2 regions of the Gordonia sp. 34D genome follow, and region 1 is predicted to be linked to the other one. Evidence: predicted binding sites of a transcription regulator. Region 1 holds the regulator's gene; the other holds the start of a gene.
The links. Region 1 encodes LexA, which represses DNA repair genes until DNA is damaged. Its sites were predicted from a motif close to CGAACANNTGTTCG; they were not measured.
Positions count from the first base shown of each region.

Region 1 (5,457 bases):
GGCCGGATGGCACCGCCGTGAACCCGGACGAGGCGTCCAGTGTGTTGCAGAATCTCCAAATCCCGGCGGATCGTCTCGCCTGTGACTGAGAATCGAGCTGCCAACTCAGTTACCGAAACCCGACCGCGGGATTGGACATCACCTGCGATCTCGGACTGTCGCTCCTCCGCGTACATCGCTGCCTCTCGCTATGACTAGGTCCAATTCACTGTTGAAGTATGTTGATCTATGTGGATATGTATCTGTTTCTACCGGTGTAAGTGCTGACAAGTCAAGGAAATCTTGTAATCTGAATCACATGATCCAGGTGAGTACCAACGCGCAGGCCCCGAACGCCCCAGATGCCAATCCGTTTGGCGCGGAGGTGATCGTCACCGGCGTTCCGGTCGTCGGGGGGTTGGCCTACGGTCGCATTGTGAAGCCGGGTGCACGGCCCGGCTTCGGTGACATCGACGCCACCGAGATCGCGGAAAGTTTGCGCCCCGCCGAGTCCGAACGGTTCGCGGCCGCCGCGGGCGTCGTCGCTGATCGACTCACCGAACGAGCCTCCCGCAACTCCGGTGTTGCAGCCGAAGTCCTCATTGCCACAGCAGCTTTGGCGCGCGACCGTGGTTGGATCGGTGCCGCCAACAAGGCCATTTCGGGGGGAGCGCCCGCCGCACTCGCGGCCATCGCTGCGACCGATCAGTTCGTCGAAGTCTTCACCAACCTGGGCGGCTTGATGGCCGAACGGGTCACGGACCTCAAAGATGTTCGTGACCGGGTGGTCGCAGAACTCCTCGGTGTCGCCGAACCCGGTATCCCCGTTCCCGACGAGCCATCAATCTTGCTCGCCGACGACCTTGCCCCCGCGGATACTGCCGAGCTAGACCCAACCAAAGTAATTGGTTTGGCCATGCGGTTGGGCGGGCCCAGTAGCCACACCTCCATCATTGCGCGACAGTTGGGCATCCCCTGCGTTGTCGCGGCTGGCGCCCTTGGCGACATCGATTCCGGTGCGATGGGATACGTCGATGGTGACTTGGGAACCGTCGGCAGTTCACCCGATCCAGAACTCATCTCGGTGGCAGTCGCGCAGGCGCATGCGCGTGCGAAAGAGATCGCTGGCTGGCGTGGCCCCGGTCGGACCTCCGATGGTCACCCGGTTGCGATACTCGCCAATGTGGCCGACGGATCCTCGGCCAGAGAAGGTGCTCGGGCACCAGTCGAGGGGGTGGGGCTATTTCGTACTGAGTTGGCTTTTCTCGAACGAGCTGATGAGCCATCGGTTGCCGAGCAGGTGGCGCTCTACCGGGAAGTCATCGATGCTTTCCCCGGTCGCAAAGTAGTCATCCGGACGTTGGATGCTGGTTCGGATAAGCCGCTGAAGTTCGTGAACAACACCGAAGAACCCAATCCCGCCATGGGGGTTCGGGGAAACCGCATCGTGAAGAGCTATCCAGAAATCCGCGACAACCAGTTACGGGCGCTGGGGGAGGCTGCCAAGGGGGACGGCCGTAGCGCTCCGTGGGTCATGGCACCGATGATTGCCACCGTTGACGAAGCGCGCGAGTTCGCCGGTGCCGTTCGGCTGCAGGGGCTGATTCCCGGCGTCATGGTGGAGGTTCCATCGGCGGCGCTGCTGGCCGATGGGATCCTCGCGGAAGTTGACTTCGTTTCCATCGGAACCAATGACCTCGCGCAATACACGATGGCCGCTGACCGGATGTCGCCGGAACTGGCGGAGCTCACAGACCCGTGGCAGCCAGCCGTTCTGGCGCTCATTGCGAAAGTCGGCGAGGCGGGCCAGCGCGCGAACAAGCCGGTCGGGGTGTGCGGTGAGGCGGCTGCTGATCCGCTGCTGGCCTGCGTCCTGGTTGGCCTCGGAGTGACTTCACTGTCGACGGCTCCGGCGGCTGCCGCGGCGGTCGGCCTGCAACTCGGAGAGGTCAGTCTCCAACAGTGCCGAAACGCGGCGGCGGCGGCTCTCAATGCAGTCAGCCCAGCTCAGGCACGCGACGACGCGCGAACCAAACTGGGCTGACCGGGGTGAATCGCTCCGGATGGAGCACTCGCTAAATGCGGCGCATCACGGTGACGACCTTGCCGAGGACTGCGGCGTCGTCGCCGGGGATGGGCTCGAAGTGCTCGTTGTGCGGCATCAGCCAGACATGACCGTCGACGCGTTTAAACGTCTTGACGGTGGCTTCGCCGTCGATCATGGCGGCGACAATGTCGCCGTTCTCGGCGACATTCTGCTGACGAACCACAACCCAGTCTCCGTCGCAGATAGCGGCGTCGATCATTGACTCGCCAACTACGCGAAGCATGAACAGTGAACCGTCACCGACGAGTTCGCGGGGCATCGGGAAAACATCTTCGACAGCCTGCTCGGCAAGAATCGGGCCGCCCGCGGCAATCCGGCCGAGAACGGGTACGAACGTCGGCTTCGGCAGAGAATCGTCCTCGCCGCCGCTACTGCCGCCATCCGGCGGGGTGCGCCCGCTATCGCGGACATTGACTGCGCGCGGACGGTGAGGGTCGCGCTTGAGTAGGCCGCGGCGCTCGAGGGTGCGCAGTTGGTGCGCCACCGACGAGGTCGAGGTGAGACCCACCTCCTCGCCGATTTCACGGATGCTTGGCGGGTAGCCGCGTTCGCGTACCGACTTGCGGATGACTTCCAGAACATCGCGCTGTCGCTGGGTGAGGGAAGCTTCCAGTGTCTCGGTCGAGAGCAGTGGATCTGGCGTGTCGGTCACCGTCGGGCCTTTCGTCAGCTGTGTTCGATTGATAGCTCCACGCTAGTTGAGTAGGTCACAAAACTCAAACAATTGTTCGATGCGTGTCGAACTTTGTCAGAGGCATGGTGTTAACTATCGAACAAGAGTTCTTCGAACACCCGATCGATAGGAGATCACCGATGAGCGCCAATGTTCTCAAGGCTCCCGTGGAGCGCCTCGAGCGTAGTGGCCACACTCGTGTGGGCTCGGCCGGTAGTAGCCGTCGCGCCGGCCTCGAAGTAGTTATGACCTGCGATCTTCCTGTCGTGGCGCGCGATTCTTCGGGTCGGGTACAGGCGCAGCGAGGTGACGTTCTTTGCTTTCCGAGCGGTCGCCCGCAGCGTCGCCAAGTGCGAGCTATCGCAGACTTAACTCGAACGGACGAGCGATCCAAGAGCGCAGCGCCTGTCAGTCATTCGAATGAATGGCGGCGCGAGCGCTCGCCGATGTTCGAATCGTCCTCGAACGTGCGAGGCGTTACCCAACGTTCGAATTACCGCAGTAATCAAGCTGCCGTCTATCGTCGTCGTCGCGTGGTCGGGGCACTCCTGGTTGGCGGAGCGCTCGCAGCCATGGTGTGGATGTTCGCGATCGTCGGAGCCAATCTCGAATCAACACCACCGGCAGCCCCGCAGGCGACCGAAGTTGTGTATGTGCGGGCAGGCGAGTCACTCACCAGCCTGGCCCAGCGCATCGCGCCCGATTTGCCGACCGCCGGAGTGATCGCGCAGCTCCGTGAGATCAATGGCTTAGAAACCTCGGGTCTGGCGGTCGGCCAGGCATTGCGGGTCCCGGCCTACAAGTAGGGAAGCCCCCAGGTTCGTGCTGGAACGCACTGCGAAACAAGGCAGATTGGGCCGCCGGGTATTCTCGTGACATGCGATGCCCGTTCTGCAAGAACGATGACACCCGAGTAGTCGATTCCCGAGTCGCCGATGATGGCCAGGCCATCCGGCGTCGTCGGGCATGCAGTGCGTGCGGGCGCCGGTTCACCACCGTGGAGTCGGCAGTTCTGTCCGTTGTTAAGCGCAATGGTATTTCCGAACCATTTAGCCGGGAGAAGGTCATGAAAGGCGTGCGCCGGGCATGCCAGGGGCGCGACATCGATGCCGATGCGCTCGCGAAACTGGCAGTGCAGGTGGAGGACACGGTTCGGTCCTCCGGATCCGCCGAAATCCCCAGCAACGAAGTTGGTCTCGCCATCCTCGGGCCACTGCGCGATCTCGATGAAGTTGGCTACCTGCGCTTCGCGTCTGTCTACAAGTCCTTCGAATCAGCCGACGACTTCCAACACGAAATCGACGACCTCCGCCGCGACCGCAGCAAAAACTGAAGTCCAGCGAACTGCCGCGACTCCGCTAGAACTTGTCGATTGCCTTCAGGATTCGCTGTTCGGAAACACTTCCCGCAGTGCCGAGCTGCTGGGCAAACAAGCTCACACGCAACTCTTCGAGTCGCCACTGGACCATTTCCCCAAGGTCGTCGTGTCGACTCTCAGGGAGCTGAGCAATCCGTCGATTCCACGCCGCAATGATGCGATCGATCGAAGCCAAGGCATCGTTGTCGCGGCTACCCGTGGTTTGGAGATTCTCAAGTCGCAGCCGAGCGGCCGTGAGATAGCGCGGAATTGAGCGCAAGTGCACCAGCGCCGTGAGTCCAACAAAGCCGTCGAATATCAAATTCGACACCTGATCGGCGACGTCATCGGCAGCCAGGGTTCCCGCGCGCGCGTCAATTGCCCGCCGAACTGGCCCGTACTCGGCCAAAGCGGCGACCGCCGCGTCGAAGTATTCGGGTGCCCGCGAACGGACCACCGGTGCGATGCGCGCCGACAGGTCGGCGAAGTCGCTGGCGTTGCGAATCTCGGTGATCGATTTTTCGGCAGCCACGGCGTCGATTATCGCCCGGTTGGTGCAGTCGGCAAGCAGCGCATCGACGTCGGAGTATGGGCTTTGGCTCAGTGAAAGCTTCGCCATCGGGGGCAGCCCGGTAGCGAGTCGGCGACTCGGCGGGGCGATCGCAACGCGAAGCAACTCAATAATGCCGGCGCGGATCCCGGCATCTCGCTCGGCGGGCGAGGCGGCGATCGTCCGCCTGACGCCCTTCCCGGGAACCGCTGCCAAGCTCGGATACCGGGTAATAGTTTGCCCGGCGACAATGGCGGTCTCGGAATCTTCGAGGGTCCCGATGCCATCCGGTGCCCACGTCGTCGCCACCGGTGCACTCGGAGTTTTCGGTCGGCCAGCGAGGTCATCGCGTAGCGCCGACAGTCGATCGCCACGGGCCACGATGGCACCTTCGGCATCGGTCACGGCAAAGTGCATCCGCAAGTGCGGATCCAGATTCGAGGGCCGGAAATCTCGCGGAGTCAACGTCACACCGGTGATCGTGGACAACTCGCGAGCCAAGCCGGTCAGCAGCGGCTCACTTCGCGTCGACAGCTTGGCCAGCGCCAGATCGGCATACCGCGAGGCGGGCGACATCGACTTCCGTAGACCCTTCGGCAGGGACTTGATCAGTGCCGTCACCAACTCGCTGCGCATCCCCGGGACAAGCCAGTCGAAGCCACTGTCGCGCACGTGCGCCAGCAGAGCCTGCGGAATGACGGTAGTGACCCCATCGTCCGGGGCACCCGGCGCAAAGTTGTACCGCAATTCCAGCCGGGCTTCGCCTTGCTGCCACGCGGCCGGGAAATCGG
Region 1 is NZ_CM155293.1:1,309,647-1,315,103, reverse strand. Features, by position in the region: gene AC1L34_RS06075 (DeoR/GlpR family DNA-binding transcription regulator) at 1-176, opposite strand, end outside; gene AC1L34_RS06070 (phosphoenolpyruvate--protein phosphotransferase) at 299-2,023, shown strand; gene lexA (transcriptional repressor LexA) at 2,055-2,738, opposite strand; gene AC1L34_RS06060 (LysM peptidoglycan-binding domain-containing protein) at 3,206-3,565, shown strand; gene nrdR (transcriptional regulator NrdR) at 3,637-4,092, shown strand; gene hrpA (ATP-dependent RNA helicase HrpA) at 4,118-5,457, opposite strand, start outside.

Region 2 (5,457 bases), 660 kb from region 1:
CGACCTTGTTCTTATCAATCTTGTCGACTGGGTCGGGTGTCGGATTTAGGTCAGGCAGGGCTTTACCCGTCGCTGCTGCCGGAGTTCCGCGCAGACGGGCCTTGCCGTCCGGTCCGACAATGATCTCGGCCGCATTCGCGGCGGGCACCATTCCTTGGCGCGCGGCCGCAGCGGCCAAGGCCGGAGCCTGATCACCAGCGTCGACGTCAGCTTTGAGGGCGTCGTGCCGAGCCTGGAGTTCCTGATTCTCGCTGCGCAGCGCATCGATGGCGTACGAGTCCTGTGCGGCCTTAGTCGTAAGAAAGAGCGTGAGGGCAAGCGCACCAAGCACCAAAGCGAGGATCGGTACCACGATTGGCATACCTGCGATTCGGCGTCCGGTGATGGGGAGTTTGCTCCCGCCCCCCTCACGACGGGTCCGACGATCGAGCGCCCGCTGTGCAGCCTTCGACCGCGAGGCGCGATCGCTGACTGCCGTGCCGGTGCCACGTCGTCGACTGCCCCCTTCACGAGTAGCGGAGTCCGTGCGCGGTGCCAAGATCGTCACAGTGCTTTCCCTCCGACGCCGGTGGTGAATCTGCCTTCAGCAATTCGTTCGATGGCTCGGATACGAACCGGGGCCGAACGCGGGTTCGCTTCTCGCTCTTGTTCATTGGCCTGTTCCGCGCCGCGAGTGATCAACGAGAACCGCGGCGCAGTTCCCGGCAGATCCACCGGGAGCCCGGCCGGCGTGGTGTTAGCAACCGCGCGAGCGAAGTCGCGCTTCACAATCCTGTCCTCGAGCGACTGGTAACTCATGACGGCGAGCCGACCACCTACGCTGAGCACGTCGAGTGACGCGGGAATCACGCCGCGCAACGAATCAAGCTCATGGTTGACCTCGATCCGCAAGGCTTGAAAGGTCCGCTTGGCCGGGTGTCCCCCGGTGCGTCGTGTTGCCGCCGGAATCGTGGCGTACAGCAACTCCACGAGTCGACCACTGTTGGTGAAAGGCTCTATGGCGCGTTCACGGAGCACGGCGGATGCGATCTTGCCTGCGAAGCGTTCTTCGCCGTACTCGCTGAGGATCCGTGCGAGGGCACCGTGGTCGTAGGTGTTAAGGATGTCGGCAGCGGTCAGGGTGTCGTCCGGATTCATCCGCATGTCCAACGGCGCGTCGACCGAGTACGCGAAACCGCGACCTGCTTGATCGAGTTGCATCGACGAAACGCCCAGATCGAGAAGGATGCCGTCAACGGCAGCCCGGCCCGTCGCGGCTACCACCTCGGCAATCTCGTCGTACCGGTTGTGGTGGAATTCGACGCGGCCACCGAAGCGACCGAGCCGCTCCGATGCCGATTCGATGGCGTAGGTGTCACGGTCGATCGCAACCACGTGAAGCCCAGCTAGCCGCTCGAGAAAGTATTCTGTGTGGCCACCGGCACCAAGGGTCCCATCGACCAGGACAGCACCGGTTCCATCGGACGACGCGCGGGTGAGTGCGGGCTCGAGCAGTGCGAACATCCGATCGGCCATCACTGGAACGTGACCGTGTTCGCCTTGCTGTGCGTTCACCTGCTGCCCTCCCTGCCGCTGTGACCGTGCCTTGAGTCGATGCTGTCGTGCTGTGCGTCCCCCCGAACCGCGCGGATAACCATTGCCGGCTATCAGAAAATTTTGTTGATCGACTTTGCGATCAAGGTCGGAGAAAACAGTGCGATGAGGCGGGGTCCCCGCCCGAGGCGAACCTGGCGTTGGGGAAGTACGTCAGGGTCATCATCGGGCCGAGGCCTCGACTCACCGCAGGTGCGTAATCACCGATATTTAGTTGAGCTGTAGCGCTTCCCACTTAGAGGATTGCGTTCAACGCTTCCGACCCTGCGGCCGAGAACGCTTCCTCGTGCGCGGCCTGGTATTCGCGCCAGCTTGGTGCGTCCCAGATCTCGAGGTGGTCGTACGAGCCGATGACCACGCATTCCTTTGTGAGCCCCGCATAGGCTCGGTGCTCGGCCGAGAGGTTCACTCGCCCCTGGCCATCCACTCGCTGCTCGTCGGCTCCGGCGAAGAAGTACCGCACGAACGCACGAGCTTCCGGATCGTTTCGCGAGGCCGTCATTGCCCGATCGGCAATGGCGTCGAATTCTTCAGTTCGGTACACCGACAAGCTGCGGTCTTGGCTTCGTGTGACCATGACCCCTCCTGCCAGTGCATCGCGGAACTTTGCGGGCAACGTGAGCCGCCCTTTGTCATCGAGCTTGGGCGTGTAGGTGCCGACAAAACGAGCCATGTCGACGCCTCCTCACCCTCCAAGTTCGGAGGATTCCGGTGTCCCCCTCGCTCAGTGATGCCCACATTACCCCACTTTCCACCACATTCCACCCTCGACACCCACTCGTTGCCCACCCGCTCATAGACCTGCAGGTCACGGGGTATACAGCCCAGCAAACTCTCAGGAAACTCGCCGACCATTCCGGCGTGTCTTCCGTGATTGATGGTTCAAAAAGAGACTAAACAGGCTGTTGAGGTCTACATTTTGCCGATCGTGGGGCGAAGTGGGGAACTCGGGTGGGGCGAAGTGGGGGCACACCTGCACCGCCGCGGTCGGGATAGCAATCGACCGCCAGATTGATCCCCTAGACCCACGACGACATAAGTCAGAAAAACCAGTGGGGCCGCATCTCAAAAAGAGATGCGGCCCCACTGGTTAAGAATTCAGTTGTTGGCGCTAAGTGCCGGTAGTGCGGAAGTTCAGATATCCCGGTCGTCTTGCTCAAACCGTCGATTGAAGCGGTCTTCCATGCGCTGACTCAATGAGCCGTGCGCGGCACCGCCAGCTTTTGACTTCTTCTTCGGCGTCGATGCATCGGCGGGCCCGGACATCTGAGCGCGTCCACCAATCAGCCCGTATGCGGCTGCACCGAACATCACTAAGAAACCGACGAAACTCAAAATCTTGAGACCCCCGATCTCCACGTCGACCATGAGCCCGCCAATCAGCAAGGCGAGACCGACCAAGAACCCGAGCGCCACGACGATCCGACGACGAGCGTTCGGAACGCGAACCTTGTGACGGGTCACGCTCGAAACGAACTTCGGGTCCTCGGCGTAGAGAGCGCTCTCTATTTCATCGAGCATGCGCTGCTCGTGCTCGGAAAGCGGCACCGCCCCTCCCTTACTGGTTGTGGGCAAGTTCTGACTGCTCGCACCTATGCCCCCATGATACGAGTCATCACGTCGCCTTACCACCATTGCCGCCGGATGGGTTCTACTTTCACGCCACCGTACGACGAGTTGGCGTTCGCTTGGGCGTGAGCTTGCCCTGTTCGTAGGCCAAAAGCGTCGAATCGGCGACGTCAAGGAATTCCATGGCACGACGCTCGACCCGGGCACAGAACGTTGGATCGACGGTCCGCACCAAGCCAGCTTCGACTTGCGAGCGCATCGTCGACAAGCCGCCAAAATACTCAGCCAACTCACCGCATTGCGGGGCACGGGCCTTAATACGACTCCAGGCGTCGGCCGCACCCCGGCGACGACGAATCTTGGATGAGGGCTCGTAGATCTCCAAGACGGCACCTGACGCACGGATGGCGGCGAGATAAAACAACCGGAAGCGCTCGGCGCCGTCGTCTTGCACTGACGCCGCCTGATCGAAAAGCACCTCGGCACGTTCGAGTAGATCGCGACTCCGATGCACGACGACCGGATCGACACTGGACGCGGTAGCGACCGACTGCCGAGCGGCCGGAACCAGAAGCGCCGGGGTTGGGCGAGAGGAATCGTGCGCTGAGTACGCCATGTCGCCGCCTTTCGTAGCAAATTGCCCGTGTTTCCCGGGCCGTTAACCACACCATTGCAGGGACCTCTGACAATATTTCCTTCGCCAGGTGCACCAACAAGGACAGCGCTACCGAATTCACTGTCCTCTAGTACCAACACCAATGGCCCGGCGATGTCTTCCCCATCGCCAGGCCACCGGGTTTCACGAACCGATACGAACACCAGTTCGATAGTCTTCACGATAGCCGGAATGCAAGCGCGGCGGCAAGTACCGATATCCTCCTTACTGCCCGCGCGTCACCGGAAGAGAGGAACCACGATGACGTCATCTGGTGTGTCCTCGATCCGCATCGCTCGGCTTTCCCCAGAGTTAGCGCATCTGTGGCTCGATCCGGCAGTGCACGTCTACGTCACCGCAATGCACTATCCGCGCGGCAGCGAAACCTCCCGCGTGCCTCTCTGGCGGGACCACATCGCGCGCCCCGACTGGGTGGCCTATGGCGCATTCGCGACGATCTCGGCCCTCGACTCGCTGCGCCCCACCTTCTCCCACTTGCGTGTACGACCGCCCCTGGCAACCGGTGACCGCGAGGTACTCATCGGCGTCACCTACGGTTACCGAGGAGCACCCGATCAGTGGTGGCATCGCCAGTTGTATTCGGGTCTGATGCGCGCGGGCATGGCACCGGCCGAGGCTCGCGAGTATCTCCGCGACTACTTTGAGCTCACCGAACTGCATGTGCACCCGGTGGCGCAGGGCCGAGGGGTAGGCGAACGTCTGCTCACCGCACTCCTGCACGATCGCTCCGAAGCCAAGGTGCTGCTATCCACGCCGGAGGTGCCTGGAGAAGAGAACCGCGCCTGGGGCCTTTACCGCCGCCTTGGGTTCGGTGATGTGCTTCGCTACTTCAACTTTGTCGGCGATGCCCGACCATTTGCTTTCCTCGGGCGCGCACTCCCCCTCGGTGCGCCTGCCGCCGAAGACGACGTTTCGTCTGGCACGATGAGGCAGTGAAACTGATCCGCCGCACGTGCATGCTGATTCTGGGATTGTTGGCGATGATCCCACTGTTGACCGGTTGCCTGACGAAGTCGACGACCGTCGGCGACCAGTTCTCGGGCACCGTCATCATTGCGGCATCACCGGATCAGCATCCGCAAAAGCCAGCGTTCGATATTCCCGCTTCGCTCAGTGGACAGGTGTGGGCCGCGGACTATCCAGCGGCCACCGATTCGACGACACCCCCGGCACCGCCTTCCACCACGACGGCACCCGATGGTCAACCGGTGTCAACCCCAGAAGGCAAGATCGGCTCGGAACTCACTTTTGATCGGCTGACGGCAGGCCAGTTCAGTCAGCTCGGCGACATCATCGCCGCGGCCCTCCCTGATCCCGCGGCAACTGTGACACTGAAGTCCCAGCGCAGTGCCGACATCGTCCGCTTCCGCGGCTCGGCATCGCTGGCTGGCTTGGAGCCGAATTCGGTGTACTTCGCCCTGACAGTCTCGTTCGGCGGCGAAGTCATTGCCACCAACGGCCGCCAGATCGCGGACACCGCAGTCTCGTGGACGCCGCCCGCGGGTCAAAACATCGACATGCAGGCCGACGCGGAATACCCCGATCCAGCCACCGCAGCCGTGTCGAGTTGGGCTTGGTTCATGTGGCTCCTGTGCGCGATCGTCGTCGCGATGGTGGCC
Region 2 is NZ_CM155293.1:649,871-655,327, reverse strand. Features, by position in the region: gene ftsL (cell division protein FtsL) at 1-547, opposite strand, end outside; gene rsmH (16S rRNA (cytosine(1402)-N(4))-methyltransferase RsmH) at 544-1,515, opposite strand; gene mraZ (division/cell wall cluster transcriptional repressor MraZ) at 1,829-2,266, opposite strand; gene AC1L34_RS03015 (DUF3040 domain-containing protein) at 2,728-3,141, opposite strand; gene AC1L34_RS03010 (SAV_6107 family HEPN domain-containing protein) at 3,251-3,778, opposite strand; gene AC1L34_RS03005 (GNAT family N-acetyltransferase) at 4,079-4,774, shown strand; gene AC1L34_RS03000 (LppM family (lipo)protein) at 4,771-5,457, shown strand, end outside.
Region 2: a site for LexA is predicted at 3,975-3,988, ahead of AC1L34_RS03010 (SAV_6107 family HEPN domain-containing protein). Genes of this name have one in related genera too.